One region of the Scandinavium tedordense genome, then DNA from elsewhere that is predicted to be linked to it. Evidence: predicted binding sites of a transcription regulator. Region 1 holds the regulator's gene; the other holds the start of a gene.

Region 1 (8,160 bases):
CCGCGCCTGCGTTGTTAATACGCACCATCAGATCTTCGGCGATGTTATTCACCGTTGGCGTCAGCCATGCCGGGCGAATGGATTCAATCGGATCGATAGATTCGCGCCATTCCGGCACATGTTGGTTCAGGTAAGTCATCAGTGGCAATGGCTCGCCAAAGTTGACGTAACCCTGGCCGAGATTGCGCAGCTTACTTAACCCGCGCAGCATCTGCGGCAGGCTCTCTTTCTCTTTGGTCGCGCCACGCAGTTCTTTCGCGTAAGTCCCCACTTCCATCACGTGCTCATAGCCGATGTAGATTGGCACGAGGGTGATTGGACGAGTGCCGCCGCGCAGCATCGCCTGAATAGTCATCGACAGGGTGCCGGTTTTCGGGTCCAGCAAACGACCGGTACGGGAACGACCGCCTTCCACGAAGTATTCAACGGAGTAACCACGGCTGAACAGCTCACCGAGGTATTCACGGAACACGGTGGAATAGAGCTTGTTGCCTTTGAAGGTACGACGAATAAAGAACGCGCCCAGACGACGGAAAATCGGGCCGGCTGGCCAGAAATTCAGGTTGATGCCCGCGGCGATATGCGGCGGCACCAGCCCCTGGTGATAGAGCACGTAGGACAGCAGCATGTAGTCCATGTGACTGCGGTGGCAGGGGACATAAACAATTTCATGGCCGTCGTGAGCCAGCTGGCGCACGCGCTCGGCATTATTAACGTTGATCCCCTGGTACAAACGGTTCCAGGTGAAGCCCAGCACGCGATCGGTGAGGCGAATCATTTCGTAAGAGAAATTCGCTGCAATCTCTTCCATCAGGGCGACGGCGTTTTGCTGCGCTTTTTCATGGGAAATTTTCTTGCTGCGCGCTTCGTCTTCCACCGCGCGTGCAATCGCTTTGGACGCCAGCAGCTTGTTGAACAAGTCCTGACGCGCAGGCAGACGCGGGCCGACGGCAGCCAAACGCTGACGGGCAAAGTGAGTTCGTGCCACACGTGCCAGCTTTTGTGCAATAATTTTGTCGGTACCGTGCTCGGTGGCCATGCGGCGCAGCGAAACGGACGGTGAGAAACGCACGAAGCTGTCGCGACCGAGCCAAGTCACGGCAAAGAATTTCTGGAAGCCATTCATCATGCGCAGCGGTGGGTTTACTTCGCCTTTTTCGCGGCCCGGGGAACGTCCAAACATCACGGACACCGGTACCATCTGCACATCGAGCTCTGGGTTGCTGCGATGCAAATCCAGATAATTGTGGAACAGCTTGATAGACTCTTCTTTCGGCGTGTAATACGTAAATGCGCGCGGCCCGCCGTGAATGAACACGTAACGCGGCAGCTCGGTGCCGTCGATTTCGAGCGGCTCCAGCGGATCCGGAAGACCATGCGCCAGACATTGGGCGCGTAAAGTCAGCAGATCTGCCTTCGAGTTATACGGCAGAACGTACATAATAGGGCGTGAGGTATCGAGTCCCAGTTCCTCAGCAGGATTTGCCGGGATAGACTTACTTTTTACCAGCACGCTTAATGGTAAATTCAGTAATTTGTAGTAAATTCGTGGCCAGCCAGACATAAACGATGTAAAGCCTCTGGTTAATCATGCAAATGCGCCGCAAGGATAACAGAAAGTGCACAGAATATCTGTTCTACCGCGTCAGGCGCGCAGTGACATTGATGCTAAATAATGTAAAAGGTTCTTTTGATGGCAAATGATACCACCGGGTTAACCCGAATCGTCAAAGCAGCAGGTTACTCCTGGAAGGGATTTCGCGCTGCATGGCAAAACGAAGCCGCTTTTCGCCAGGAAGGCGTTGCTGCTGTTGTCGCCATCATTCTCGCCTGTTGGTTAGATGTGGATGCCATCACCCGAGTGTTACTGATTGGCTCAGTGCTTCTGGTGATGATAGTGGAAATTATCAACAGTGCGATTGAAGCGGTGGTTGACCGCATCGGGACGGAACGTCACGAATTGTCGGGTCGTGCAAAAGATATGGGTTCTGCCGCGGTGTTTCTGGCAATTGCTATCGCCTTATTCACCTGGGTAACGCTGCTGTGGTCGCATTATCGATAACGCCCGCAGAATTACGCAAACGTCTGGTTTTTTGTGCGTTTTGCGGTTCCAAATTCGCCATTAACTGTATATACTCACAGCATAACTGTATATACACCCAGGGGGCGGAATGAAAGCGTTAACGACCAGGCAGCAAGAGGTGTTCGATCTCATCAGGGATCACATCAGCCAGACGGGCATGCCGCCAACGCGTGCGGAAATCGCGCAGCGCTTGGGGTTCCGTTCCCCGAACGCGGCTGAAGAGCATTTGAAAGCGCTGGCACGTAAAGGTGTGCTCGAGATTGTTTCCGGTGCCTCACGCGGCATTCGTCTTCTGGTAGAAGAAGAAACCGGTATCCCGCTGATCGGGCGTGTTGCGGCGGGTGAACCTCTGCTGGCACAGCAGCATATTGAAGGCCACTACCAGGTCGACCCGGCGATGTTCAAGCCGAGCGCCGATTTCCTGCTGCGCGTCAGCGGAATGTCGATGCGTGATATCGGTATTCTCGACGGTGATTTGCTCGCGGTTCACAAAACGCAGGATGTGCGTAACGGTCAGGTCGTTGTCGCCCGTATCGACGATGAAGTGACGGTTAAGCGGCTGAAAAAACAGGGCAGCACTGTTGAGCTGTTACCTGAAAATAGCGAGTTTTCTCCGATTGTGGTCGATCTGCGTCAGCAGAACTTCTCCATCGAAGGGCTGGCAGTTGGCGTTATTCGCAACGGCGAGTGGCTGTAACGGGCTTTAGAAATCCTCAATAATTCACATGGCTTTCAGGCGTCCAGCGCCAGCACATTAGCCACGTAATCTTTGACGGGAAGAGTGGCGCTATTCTGGCGCCACTTCGTTTTACGCATTCACAATCACAGGTTTTCTCATGTCGCTCTTCACCACTGCAGACAAGGCATTGTGGCGTCTCGCGCTGCCGATGATTTTCTCAAATATCACCGTGCCGCTGTTGGGTCTGGTGGATACGGCGGTCATCGGTCATCTTGACAGTCCTGTTTATCTCGGCGGCGTGGCGATCGGTTCCATGGCGACCAGTTTCCTGTTCATGCTGTTGTTATTCCTGCGCATGAGCACCACCGGCCTCACCGCACAAGCCTACGGCGCTAAAGACCCTGTACGTCTGGCTCGCGCGCTGGTGCAGCCCTTGCTGCTGGCGCTGGGAGCGGGCCTGGTGATTGTTGTGCTCCGCACCCCTCTGATTGACTTGGCGCTGCATATTGTCGGCGGCAGCGATGCCGTACTGGAACAGGCGCGGCGTTTCCTCGAAATCCGTTGGTTAAGCGCGCCTGCGTCCCTGGCAAACCTGGTTCTGCTCGGTTGGCTGCTCGGTGTTCAGTACGCGCGCGCGCCGGTAATTTTGCTGGTGGTCGGCAATGTCTTAAACATCGTGCTCGATTTATGGTTGGTGATGGGCCTGCATATGAACGTGCAGGGCGCTGCGTTGGCGACGGCATGTTCCGAATACGCGACATTTTTCATTGGCTTGCTGATGGTGCGGCGCGTGCTTCACCTGCGTGGCATATCGCTGGATATGCTCAAAGAGGCCTGGCGCGGCAATATCCGCCGCCTGCTGGCGTTGAATCGCGACATCATGTTGCGCTCGCTGCTGCTGCAGCTCTGTTTTGGTGCGCTCACGGTATTTGGCGCGCGACTGGGCAGCGATATCGTCGCCGTGAACGCGGTGCTGATGACGATGCTCACCTTCACCGCCTACGCGCTGGATGGTTTTGCTTATGCGGTGGAAGCGCATTCCGGGCAGGCTTATGGCGCGCGGGATGACAGCCAGCTGTTGGACGTCTGGAAAGCGGCCTGCCGTCAGTCCGGAATTGTTGCTCTGGCCTTTGCGCTGATTTATTCCGTGGCGGGGGAGCACATCGTCGCCATGCTGACATCGATTACCCAGCTGCGCGAACTGGCCGATCGTTACGTCATCTGGCAGGTGGTTTTACCGGTGATCGGCGTGTGGTGTTATCTGCTCGACGGCATGTTTATCGGTGCGACGCGCGGGGCGGAAATGCGTAACAGCATGGCGGTGGCGGCTGCCGGTTTTGCCCTCACGCTGTTGACGGTGCCGGTGTTGGGCAATCACGGATTGTGGCTGGCGCTGGCGGTATTCCTGGCGCTGCGCGGGCTGTCTCTGGCATGGATTTGGCGACGTCACTGGCAGCAAGGAACGTGGTTTTCGTAACGACTTTATTTCAGTCGGTGGTTAAAGATTCTGAATAATCCCCGGATGGCGAAATGCTTACCTATACTCTTTATCACGTCCAGCAGAAAACGGTGTTAACGGACGACGTATCTTCACTCTGCACCACCGAACTGATGAGGAATAGATCATGAATAAAGACGAAGTCGGCGGCAACTGGAAACAGCTGAAAGGTAAAGTGAAAGAGAAATGGGGTAAGCTCACCGATGATGACTTTACGGTTATCGAAGGTAAGCGTGACCAGCTGGTCGGGAAAATCCAGGAGCGTTACGGATACGCAAAAGATCAGGCCGAGGACGAGGTCAAAGACTGGGAAACCCGCAACGATTATCGCTGGTAAACAAACGCACTACCCGTGCGTACAAGGAAGTACAACCCTCGGGGCGGCTTAAGGCCGCCCACTCTTTTTGTCGCGCTTACTTTTGACCGGGCTTTCGTTTGATTTGAATTGTATGGTCATGACCACAGCAGTCCTGCGTGCGGCAAGCTTCCACTTCAACACACCCTAAGCACAGCCCATGCGCTTCAATCACATTATGACGCAGCGCAAACCCCATGCGGGCTGCCAGCGTATGCATAATGTCTTCCACTCCGTCAGCCGCTTCTTCCTTCACCACGCCACAGCGATCGCAAATAAACATCGCCGACGTATGCGACGGTTTATCAAACAGATGGCACAGCACGTAGCTATTGGTCGATTCCACCTTATGCACAAACCCTTGCTCGAGTAAAAACTCCAGCGCGCGATAAACGGTGGGCGGCTTCGCCTGCGGCTCACTGACTTTCAGCAGGTCCAGCAGGTCGTACGCGCTGATTGCACCTTTTTGTATGGTCATCAGGCGTAATACTTCGAGGCGTTGCGGTGTCAGACGAACGCCACGTTGTGCGCAAAGCCTTTCGGCCTGCACGAGCATGTCTTGTGGAGTGGTCTGGTCCATAGGCGCCTCGAATCGGGTGTAAAGTAAACGCCTACTTTATCATGTTATGGCCGAAACGCCGATAACCTGCAGGGTATGCTATACCTGACGCATCACTACCTGAGGGAACACCATGAAAAGACCAGACTGTATTCGACACTGGCGCGAGCTGGAAGAGCCTGATAACGCCGGTTATCCCGATAGCAAAGAGCTGTTTTCCGTTGGCGCGCCGCTGGCTCGCAAGCTGGGCCTGATGCGTCTTGGCATTCACCATGAACGTCTTTCACCCGGCCGACGTACCTCTTATCCCCACGCCGAAAGCGATGAAGAAGAGTTTATTTATGTGATTGAAGGCCGCCCTCAGGCGTGGATCAACGGCTACCTCTGGCAGCTGGAACCGGGCGACAGCGTGGGATTCCCGTCAGGCACTGGTGTCTGCCACACCTTCATCAATAATACTGAGGAAGAGGTGGAGTTACTGGTCGTCGGAGAAGTGAATAAAAAGCACAACCGGATATATTATCCGCTGAATCCAGAGTATGCCGCGACACGCCAGGATCGATGGGTGGACCATCCGCCACAGTTTTTTGGTCCACACGATGGGAAACCTTCACGGAAATAACAATCTCTTCTATAAATATTGAGGGGCGACGCATATTCCAACGTTATCACAGCGCCCCTTAACGCAAATCACCCTAATTGGCTGCTTTTTATATCGTTATTCACAGCAATAGTTCGACCCTTTTTGGCGGATAACTGAAAGGGGATTAACGTTCATCTGCAAATAACGAGCAAACCGTGAAAAAAAATATCAAATATTCTGTGGTGTCTGCGGCTGTCTCCCTGTTTATGGCAAATCAGGCGGGAGCGGCCAATACGTGGTCAGAAGCAAGAAATGATGCCATGGGGGGAACCGGCGTGGCGTCGGCGAACTATGGGAGTGCGGTGCTGATCAACCCCGCGCTACTGGCGAAGTCACAACCGGATGATGATGTCTCTGTCGTTATTCCATCTGTGGGCGCGCAGATTACCGACAAAGACAATCTTCGTGATCAAATTGATGATATCAGCAATGAGATCGACCACTACAAAAGCGTACTCGATAACCTGACGCCGCAAGGGATCCTGATGGATCCTGGCGGTACATTAAATCAGTTCCAGAGTGCGGCGGGGGATCTGGCCGGGCAACTGGACGATCTGCGTGGTAAAACGGCGCGGGCAAATGCTGGCGCTGGGATCGCGGTGAGCGTGCCGACCTCGGCGGTCTCGCTGGCGTTCGTTACCAAAGCCTACGCCCATGCTCGGGTCAGTTCGAACATCGATCAGAGCGATATCGACTACCTGCGCAACATTCAGAATTCTGACGGGTTTGCCGCCAGCCAGGCTGCCAATGCGGTGCTGAACGGTAGCGATCAGATAACCAATAACCTGAACTCTACCGCGTCGGGGAAAGCGGCGATTGTGTCCGATTACGGCATCGCTATTGCGCGTCAATTCGATATCGGCGGCGTGCCGGTGTCGCTCGGCGTGACGCCGAAACTGCAACAAACCTGGCTCTATAACTACACCACGTCTATCGACGATTATCACAGCGATGACTGGAAGGACAGTAAGTACCGTAATGATGACACCGGCTTTAACGTTGATGCGGGTATCGCGGCGGACTTTGGTGAAAACTGGACTGTCGGCCTGAGCGGGCAGAATCTGATGTCTCGCGATATCGACACCAAAGACGTGCGCATCAAGAACAACGCCACCGGGGTGACTACCAATTACAAAGATACGTACCAAATCCGACCGTTGGTGACTGCGGGCGTAGCGTGGCATACCGATTTGCTGACGCTGACCGCCGACGGTGACCTGACGGAAACCAAAGGCTTCAAAACCGAAGACGATTCGCAATACGTCGGTGTTGGGGCAGAAGTGACGCCATTAAGCTGGCTGGCGGTGCGTGGTGGTTACCGGGCGGATGTTAAAGGTAATGACAGCAATGTCTTCACCGCCGGGGTCGGCTTCGCACCAATGAACACGGTGCATATCGACCTGATGGGGCTGTACGGTGAGGATGAAACCTGGGGAGCCGGTGCGCAGTTGAGCCTGACATTCTGACAATTGCGGAGGCCATGCGCCTCCGCTTTTTCTTTGTGCTATAGTAGCGCCCCATTTTCCACCGGATGCTCATTACTTCGCCATGCTGCCAGAAACACAATCCTCCGCTTATCCTGCGCACCGTTTCTCCATCGCACCGATGCTCGACTGGACGGACAGGCATTGTCGTTACTTCCTGCGTCTGTTATCCCGCCACACGCTGCTGTACACCGAAATGGTGACCACCGGAGCGATTATTCATGGCAAAGGTGACTATTTGGCCTACAGTGACGACGAGCATCCGCTGGCCCTGCAGTTGGGTGGCAGCGATCCGGCCGCGCTGGCACATTGTGCGAAACTCGCGGAAGAACGTGGCTATGATGAAATCAACCTCAATGTGGGTTGTCCGTCGGATCGCGTACAGAACGGCATGTTTGGTGCCTGCCTGATGGGTAATGCGCAACTGGTCGCCGACAGCGTTAAAGCGATGCGTGACGTGGTGTCGATTCCGGTTACGGTCAAAACCCGTATCGGCATTGATGATCAGGACAGCTACGAATTCCTCTGCGACTTTATTAATACGGTTTCCGGCAATGGCGAATGTGAGATGTTCATTATCCACGCGCGTAAAGCCTGGCTTTCCGGCCTCAGCCCGAAAGAAAACCGTGAAATTCCACCGCTGGATTATCCTCGCGTTTATCAGCTCAAGCGTGACTTCCCGCACCTGACGATGTCGATTAACGGCGGCATCAAATCGCTGGGCGAAGCCAACGAGCATTTGCAGCATATGGATGGCGTAATGGTGGGCCGCGAGGCGTATCAGAACCCGGGTATTCTGGCGTCAGTCGACCGTGAAATTTATGGTATTGAAGGCGTCGATCCGGATCCGGTAGATGTC
Region 2 (8,160 bases), on a different contig from region 1:
GACGCCACGCTGATTGAAATGGCCGAGCAAATGCCGACATCGCCGGGTGAAATGCTCAGCGTTAACGGCGTGGGCGTACGCAAGCTGGAGCGCTTCGGGCAAGAGTTTTTGGCGCTGATCCGTGCCCATGCTGACGGGGATGATGAGGAGTAGTCAGCCGGGCAAAAAAGTGCCAGGATAATCACTCACTGAATCATTCCCCGCGAGTTTCCTATGTTGATGTTATTTCTCACCGTGGCGATGGTGCATTTAATTGCACTGATGAGCCCTGGCCCGGACTTTTTCTTCGTGTCGCAAACGGCCGTCAGTCGCTCCCGTAAAGAAGCGATGATGGGCGTGCTTGGCATTACCGCTGGCGTCATGGTCTGGGCGGGTGTTGCCCTGCTGGGTTTGCATCTGCTGATCGAAAAAATGGCATGGCTGCACAACATCATCATGGTCGGCGGCGGTCTGTATCTGTGCTGGATGGGCTATCAAATGCTGCGCGGTGCGCTGAAGAAACGCGAAGCAACCACCGAAACCCCGGAAGTGGAACTGGCGCAGGGCGGTAAAAGTTTCCTGAAAGGGCTGCTGACCAATCTGGCGAACCCGAAAGCCATTATCTATTTTGGCTCGGTGTTCTCACTGTTCGTCGGGGATAACATTGGCGGTGCGGAGCGCTGGGGCATTTTCCTGCTGATTATCGTTGAAACTTTCGCGTGGTTTACCGTCGTGGCAAGCCTGTTCGCATTGCCGACCATGCGCCGCGGCTATCAGCGCATGGCCAAGTGGATTGATGGTGTGGCCGGAACCCTGTTCGCAGGCTTCGGCATCCATCTGATTATCTCTCGCTAATCAGGCATGGCGTGCTGACGCAAGCAGCGCGCCGACCAGCATAAACAGCGATCCAAAAATCTTATTCAGGGCCTTCATCTGACGAGGGCCTTTGATCCAGCCTGCAATTCGCGTCGCCAGCGTCGCATAGCCAATCATCACAATGATATCCACCACGATGGTCGTCACCCCGAGGATAACGTACTGCATGACCTGCGGCTGATGCGGGATGATGAATTGCGGAAATAACGCCGCCAGAAAAACGATGCTTTTCGGATTGGTGAGATTCACAAATACCGCGCGTTTGAACAGATGCCCACGGGTTTGCGTCTTCGCCACAGTGTTAAGATCGATAGCGCCTGCGGCACGCCATTGCTGAATACCAAGCCAGATGAGGTACGCCACACCCGCCCATTTCAGCACTTCAAACGCCAGCAGCGAACGCGAAAACAGCGTCCCCAGACCGACACCCACCAGAACGATATGAATACTCAGCCCGGTTTGCAGTCCGGCAATCGATGCCGCTGCGCCTCGGTAGCCGTGGTTGAGGGCGGTGGTCATGGTGTTGATGGCCCCGGAACCGGGGGAAAGGCTGAGAATTATGGACGTCAGTAGATAGGCGAACCACCACTCGAAGGTCATGAGACACTCCCTGATTGACTGCTTTTATGCCACAATACGCTATGCCCGTCATACTTCAAGCAGCAGGGGTGGATAGCCGATGTTTCGGCAGAAAATGGACTGGAAAACCAGAGAAAATGGGTTCGCCGCTTTCACGATGGGTCCGCTGAATAACTTCTGGCGCCAGCGTGAAGAAGCTGAATTTACAGGCGTGGATAACGTTCCGGTACGCTTCGTCCGCTTTCGCGCCAAAAAACACGACCGGGTGATTGTGGTGTGTCCAGGACGAATCGAAAGCTACGTGAAGTATGCGGAACTGGCCTACGACCTGTTCTACAGCGGCTTCGACGTGCTGATTATCGATCACCGTGGGCAAGGGTTGTCCGGGCGAATGCTCGACGACAGTCATCGCGGTCACGTGGATAACTTCAGCGATTACGTCGACGACCTGACCGCTTTTTGGGAACAGGAAGTCGCACCGGGACCGTGGCGTAAGCGTTATATCCTTGGCCATTCGATGGGCGGGGCCATTTCTACGTTGTTTTTACAGCGAAATCCAAAGCAGTGCGACGCGCTCGCGCTTTGTGCGCCAATGTTCGGTATCATCATGCGATTGCCCGACTGGATGGTGCGGCCAATTCTCGATTTCGCTGAGGGCCATCAGCGCATAAGAGAAAGCTACGCCATGGGAACCGGGCGCTGGCACGCACTGCCGTTCAGCCTCAACATTCTGACCCATAGCCGGGAACGTTATCGGCGAAACCTGGGGTTCTATGCTGACAATCCGTATATTCGCGTTGGCGGGCCGACCTACCATTGGGTGCGAGAAGGGGTGATGGCCGGAGAGGAAATCCTGGCTGGTGTGGCGTTAGATGACACCCCGACGTTGCTGATTCAGGCTGAAGAAGAAAAGGTCGTGGATAACCGTATGCATGGCCGTTATTGCGAACTTCGCGCCGCGGCGGGCAAGCCTTGTGAAGGCATTAATCCGCTTGTCATTCCCGGTGCTTATCATGAGATCCTTTTCGAAAAGGACGATATGCGTTCAGTCGCGCTCGAGACCATCGTCGAGTTTTACGATCGACATAATTAATCCGGCGTTAGCGCCGCTCTTACCAGAGGTTTAATTCGTTTATGTACCAGGTTGTTGCGTCTGATTTAGATGGTACGCTGCTCAATCCCGACCATCGTCTGTCCTCCTACACCAAAGAAACGCTGACCCTGCTGACCGAAAAAGGGGTGAACTTTGTTTTTGCGACTGGCCGCCACCACATTGACGTTGGTCAGATCCGCGATGGCCTGGGCATCAAGGCATTCATGATCACCTCCAACGGTGCTCGCGTTCACGATACCGACGGCAATCTGGTGTTTGCCCATAACCTCGATAGCGATATTGCCTCTGACCTGTTTGGCGTGGTGAATAACAATCCGGATATCGTGACCAATGTGTATCGCAACGACGAATGGTTTATGAACCGCCATCGTCCGGAAGAGATGCGTTTCTTCAAGGAAGCGATTTTCAACTATTCGCTGTATGAACCGGGCCTGCTGGAAGCCGAAGGCGTCAGCAAAGTGTTCTTCTCTTCGCCGGATCACGACGTACTGCTGCCGTTAGAGCAGGCGATCAACGCCCGTTGGGGCGATCGCGTCAACGTGAGTTTCTCGACCCTGACCTGTCTGGAAGTCATGGCGGGCGGTGTATCAAAAGGACACGCGCTGGAAGCGGTCGCGAAAATGATGGGTTACGGTCTGCCGGACTGCATCGCATTTGGTGACGGCATGAACGACGCTGAAATGCTCTCCATGGCGGGTAAAGGCTGCATCATGGATAACGCGCATCAGCGGCTGAAAGATTTGCATCCGGAACTGGAAGTGATTGGTTCGAACGTGGATGATGCGGTACCGCATTACCTGCGCCGCCTGTATCTCAATCAGGCGTAACGCAACGCGATTCGCTCCAGTCTATAAAAGCCCTGCTTGTCAGGGCTTTACTGTATAACCAGCCCTGCGCATATTTCACACCATGCGATTTCAGCCACGTGGCCTGTGCCTGCGTTTCAACCCCTTCCGCCAGCGGCTCCAGCGACAGTGACTGCGCCAGCGCGATAACCTGCGGTAGCAGGCTTTTCCCCGGCAATGGGTCGACCAGCGTTTTATCAATTTTGAGCATATCGAAGGTCATCGCCTGCAGATAATTCAGGTTCGCATAGCCACTGCCAAAATCGTCCAGATAAATGGCGTGTCCTGCCTGGCGATAGCGCTCGACCATCGGGGCGATGGCTTCCGGGTCAACCATACTGCTTTCCGTCATTTCCAGCGTGATTTGCTGCGGGTGAACGCCATAGCCATGACACAGCATCGATAAATGCGCCAGCAGATCGGTGGATTGCAGATCGTCGGGTTCGACGTTAATGGAAACATATTGACGCCGATTCTGACGCAGCCATGCGCCGAGATCGTTCAGTACCTGCTCAACCACCCACTCTGTCATCGTACTCAGCAGCTGCGTTTCACGAGCAAAAGGAATGAAGCTGTCCGGCGCCAGCAGTTTGCCGTCTGGCTGGGGCCAGCGCACCAGCGCTTCGGCCCCCACGACGCAGCCGCTATCCAGCTGGACGATAGGCTGATACCACATCTCCAGTTGTCGGGTGTGGATAGCCTGCTTCAGCCGCGCGCGTGAGGCGTTCAACTGGTGAAGAATCGAAGGAATAAAATTACCGTCAGTCACAGGGTCCATCCTGAAAATACTGCTGATGGGGGAAGAGATTCAGTATTCCCCGAATTCCAACGCATAACTATCAGTAATGGACTAATTAGGACCGCGAAATAGCCGCTGCGGAATGTGAGTGTTCGTTATTTGTCCAGTTGTCAACTGAATACTCCGCTACAATGCCCGCAAACTATCCTGAGAGAGTCTCATCGTGGCGTTACTGATTATCACCACCGTGTTGTGGGCATTTTCCTTCAGCCTGATTGGCGAGTACCTGGCGGGCAGCGTCGACAGCTATTTCTCCGTGCTGATGCGCGTGGGCCTGGCGGCGCTGGTGTTCCTGCCATTCTTGCGGGCGCGCTCGCAATCGTTGAAAGTGCTGCTGATGTACATGCTGGTGGGCGCGATGCAGCTTGGCATCATGTACCTGCTGGCGTTCCGGGCGTATCTCTACCTGACCGTGTCCGAATTCTTGCTGTTTACGGTGCTGACGCCGCTGTACATCACCCTGATTTACGATCTGATGAGCAAGCGCAGGCTGCGCTGGGGTTATCTGTTGAGTGCCATGCTGGCGGTGATTGGCGCGGCGATCATTCGCTATGACCATGTCAGCACGCATTTCTGGACCGGGCTGCTGCTGGTCCAGTTGTCGAATATCTGCTTTGCTCTCGGGATGGTGGGCTACAAGCGCTTAATGGAAATCCACCCGATGCCGCAGCACAACGCCTTTGCCTGGTTTTATCTTGGCGCACTCATCGTGGCACTGGTGGCGTGGCTCATGCTCGGGGATCCGAACAAGCTGCCGACGACAACACTGCAATGGGGCATTCTGGTGTGGCTCGGCGTGGTGGCTTCAGGGCTGGGCTACTTCATGTGGAACTACGGCGCCACGCAGGTGGACGCCGGTACGCTTGGGATCATGAATAACATGCATGTGCCTGCCGGATTGTTGGTGAACCTGGCTATCTGGCAACAGCAGCCGCACTGGCCGAGCTTTATTACAGGTGCGTTGGTGATTGTGGCTTCGCTGTGGGTCCATCGCCATTGGGTCGCTCCGCGCTCCGAACAAACGGCAAATGATCGCAAGCGTGATTCCGTGTTGAGCGAATAAACGCTTCGGTGACTGGCTGGCGCTGCTCGCCATCGCGCACGGCAGCGTACAGTCGGCTCCACAGACCTTCGCCCAGGGTTTTGGTCACCACCAGACCCTGGCGTTCAAAACTCTCCACCACCCAATGCGGCAGGGCAGCAATGCCCATCTTAGCTGCAACCATCTGAATCAATAACAACGTGTTATCCACGCTTTTCAGCGAGGGACTCACGCCTGCTGGCTGTAAAAAATGACGCCAGATATCGAGTCGGCTGCGCTGCACCGGGTAAATCAACAGTGATTCGCTGGCGATGTCTTCCGGCGTGATGCGAGCTTTCGCGGCCAGGGGATGATCGGGTGCCAGTACCAGTCGCACTTCATAATCAAACATCGGCGAATAATGCAGACCGCTGCGCGGCAGAATGTCTGAGGTCAGCACGATATCCAGCTCTCCCTGCTGCAACGCAGGCTGCGGGTCGAAAGTTACCCCTGATTTGAAATCCATCTCCACCTGCGGCCAGCTCAAACGGAAGTTTTCCAGTGCGGGCGTCAGCCACTGAATACAGCTATGGCACTCAATGGCGATCCGCAGCGTGGTTTGCTGTGGTTCATTACAGGCCTGCAATGCACGGCTAATCTGCGGCAGAACCTGATTAGCAAGCTGCAGCAGAATTTCTCCTTGCGGGGTAAAGCGCAGCGGCTGACTCTTACGGACAAATAGCCGGAAGCCAAGGCGCTGTTCCAGATCGCTGAATTGGTGAGAAAGCGCGGATTGCGTCTGGTGCAGCATGGCTGCCGCTGCTGCGAGCGATCCGCTATTCCGTAACGCTTGTAGCGTTTTCAGGTGTTTAATCTCGATCATGAAAGTCCTTCACTTCGGCATGAATAAATTGCGCTTGAGGATCATACAGTACCTGCCAATTATAGATGTGTAAACATCCAGACGTCCAAATTCGTCGTCTTTCAGGCCATAGCGGCGTTGGCTGCCCTCGCTCACCCCAGTCACTTACTTGAGTAAGCTCCTGGGGATGAGCTCACTTGCCGCCTGGCTCTGACCTGAAATCCATAGAATTAATAAAAGAGGAACGGCCATGACAATCAAAAACCACACCCTGGGATTCCCGCGCGTCGGCCTTCGCCGTGAGCTGAAAAAAGCACAAGAGAGCTACTGGGCGGGCAATTCCAGCCGTGAAGAACTGCTGGCGACCGGGCGCGAGCTGCGTAGCCGTCACTGGCAGCAGCAGAAAGACGCTGGGGTGGATCTGCTGCCAGTGGGCGATTTCGCCTGGTACGACCATGTTCTGACTACTAGCCTGCTGCTGGGCAACGTGCCGGCTCGTCATCAGAACAAAGATGGCTCAGTGGATATCGACACGCTGTTTCGTATTGGTCGCGGTCGGGCGCCCACCGGTGAACCGGCGGCAGCGGCAGAAATGACCAAATGGTTTAACACCAACTATCACTACATGGTGCCGGAATTCACTAAAGGGCAGGAATTCAAACTGACCTGGACCCAGTTGCTGGATGAAGTGGACGAAGCGCTGGCGCTGGGCCACAACGTGAAACCGGTGCTGCTTGGCCCGGTGACCTATCTGTGGCTGGGTAAAGTGAAGGGCGAGCCGTTCGACCGCCTGAGCCTGCTGAAAGATATCCTGCCGGTCTACCAGCAGGTACTGGCGGAACTGGCAAAGCGCGGCGTCGAATGGGTACAAATCGACGAACCGATTCTGGTGCTGGAGCTGCCGCGTCCATGGCTGGATGCGTTCCAGCCCGCTTACGATGCGCTGCAGGGCAAAACGAAGCTGCTGCTGACCACCTATTTCGAAGGCGTGACGCCAAACCTGAACACCATCACCGCGCTGCCGGTGCAGGGTCTGCATGTCGATTTGGTGCACGGTAAAGATGACGTCGCTGAACTGCACAACCGCCTGCCAGCCGAGTGGCTGCTGTCTGCGGGCCTGGTGAATGGCCGTAACGTCTGGCGGGCCGATCTGACAGAGAAATATACACACGTTAAAGACATCGTCGGCAAACGTGCGCTGTGGGTGGCCTCTTCTTGCTCACTGTTGCACAGCCCCATTGACCTGAGCGTGGAAACACGTCTCGATGCGGAAGTAAAAAGCTGGTTCGCCTTCGCGCTGCAAAAATGTCAGGAACTGGCCCTGCTGCGTGATGCGCTCAACAGCGGCGACACCGCAGTCATTGCTGAATGGAGCGCGCCAATTCAGGCTCGTCGCAACTCAAGTCGCGTACACAATGCTGCGGTAGAAAAACGTCTGGCATCGATCACCGCTCAGGACAGCCAGCGTAGCCGGCCTTATGCTGAGCGTGCTGAAGCCCAGCGGGCGCGTTTCAATCTACCAGCATGGCCGACCACCACCATCGGTTCTTTCCCGCAGACCACTGAAATTCGCGGCCTGCGCCTCGACTTCAAAAAAGGCAATCTCGATGCGGGTCACTATCGCACCGGCATCGCCGAACATATCAAACAGGCCATCGTTGAGCAGGAACGTCTGGGACTGGACGTGTTGGTGCACGGCGAAGCCGAACGTAACGACATGGTCGAATACTTCGGCGAGCATCTGGATGGTTTCGTTTTCACCCAAAATGGCTGGGTGCAGAGCTACGGTTCCCGCTGCGTGAAGCCACCGGTGGTGATTGGCGACATCAGCCGTCCGGAAGCGATCACCGTTGAGTGGGCGAAATATGCGCAGTCTCTGACCGACAAACCGGTGAAAGGCATGCTGACCGGTCCGGTGACCATTCTGTGCTGGTCATTCCCGCGTGAAGACGTGAGCCGCGAAACCATCGCCAAACAGATTGCCTTGGCGCTGCGTGATGAAGTGGCGGATCTGGAAGCTGCGGGTATCGGCATTATCCAGATTGACGAACCGGCATTGCGTGAAGGGCTGCCGCTGCGTCAAAG

What was found. The regulator LexA, encoded in region 1, represses DNA repair genes until DNA is damaged. The targets are predictions, from matches to a motif close to TNCTGTATGTACATACAGNA.
Region 2: a site for LexA is predicted at 6,160-6,179, ahead of metR (HTH-type transcriptional regulator MetR). Genes of this name have one in related genera too.

Annotation. Positions count from the first base shown of each region.
Region 1 covers NZ_JALIGG010000047.1:70,304-78,463, reverse strand. Annotated here, with positions in the region: gene plsB (glycerol-3-phosphate 1-O-acyltransferase PlsB) at 1-1,564, opposite strand, end outside; gene MUU46_RS02555 (diacylglycerol kinase) at 1,694-2,062, shown strand; gene lexA (transcriptional repressor LexA) at 2,172-2,780, shown strand; gene dinF (MATE family efflux transporter DinF) at 2,920-4,239, shown strand; gene MUU46_RS02540 (CsbD family protein) at 4,388-4,597, shown strand; gene zur (zinc uptake transcriptional repressor Zur) at 4,674-5,195, opposite strand; gene MUU46_RS02530 (cupin domain-containing protein) at 5,308-5,796, shown strand; gene MUU46_RS02525 (conjugal transfer protein TraF) at 5,973-7,283, shown strand; gene dusA (tRNA dihydrouridine(20/20a) synthase DusA) at 7,366-8,160, shown strand, end outside.
Region 2 covers NZ_JALIGG010000045.1:55,820-63,979, forward strand. Annotated here, with positions in the region: gene recQ (ATP-dependent DNA helicase RecQ) at 1-153, shown strand, start outside; gene rhtC (threonine export protein RhtC) at 214-834, shown strand; gene rhtB (homoserine/homoserine lactone efflux protein) at 835-1,455, opposite strand; gene pldB (lysophospholipase L2) at 1,535-2,527, shown strand; gene yigL (sugar/pyridoxal phosphate phosphatase YigL) at 2,569-3,375, shown strand; gene MUU46_RS01600 (EAL domain-containing protein) at 3,362-4,162, opposite strand; gene MUU46_RS01605 (carboxylate/amino acid/amine transporter) at 4,356-5,255, shown strand; gene metR (HTH-type transcriptional regulator MetR) at 5,143-6,096, opposite strand; gene metE (5-methyltetrahydropteroyltriglutamate--homocysteine S-methyltransferase) at 6,326-8,160, shown strand, end outside.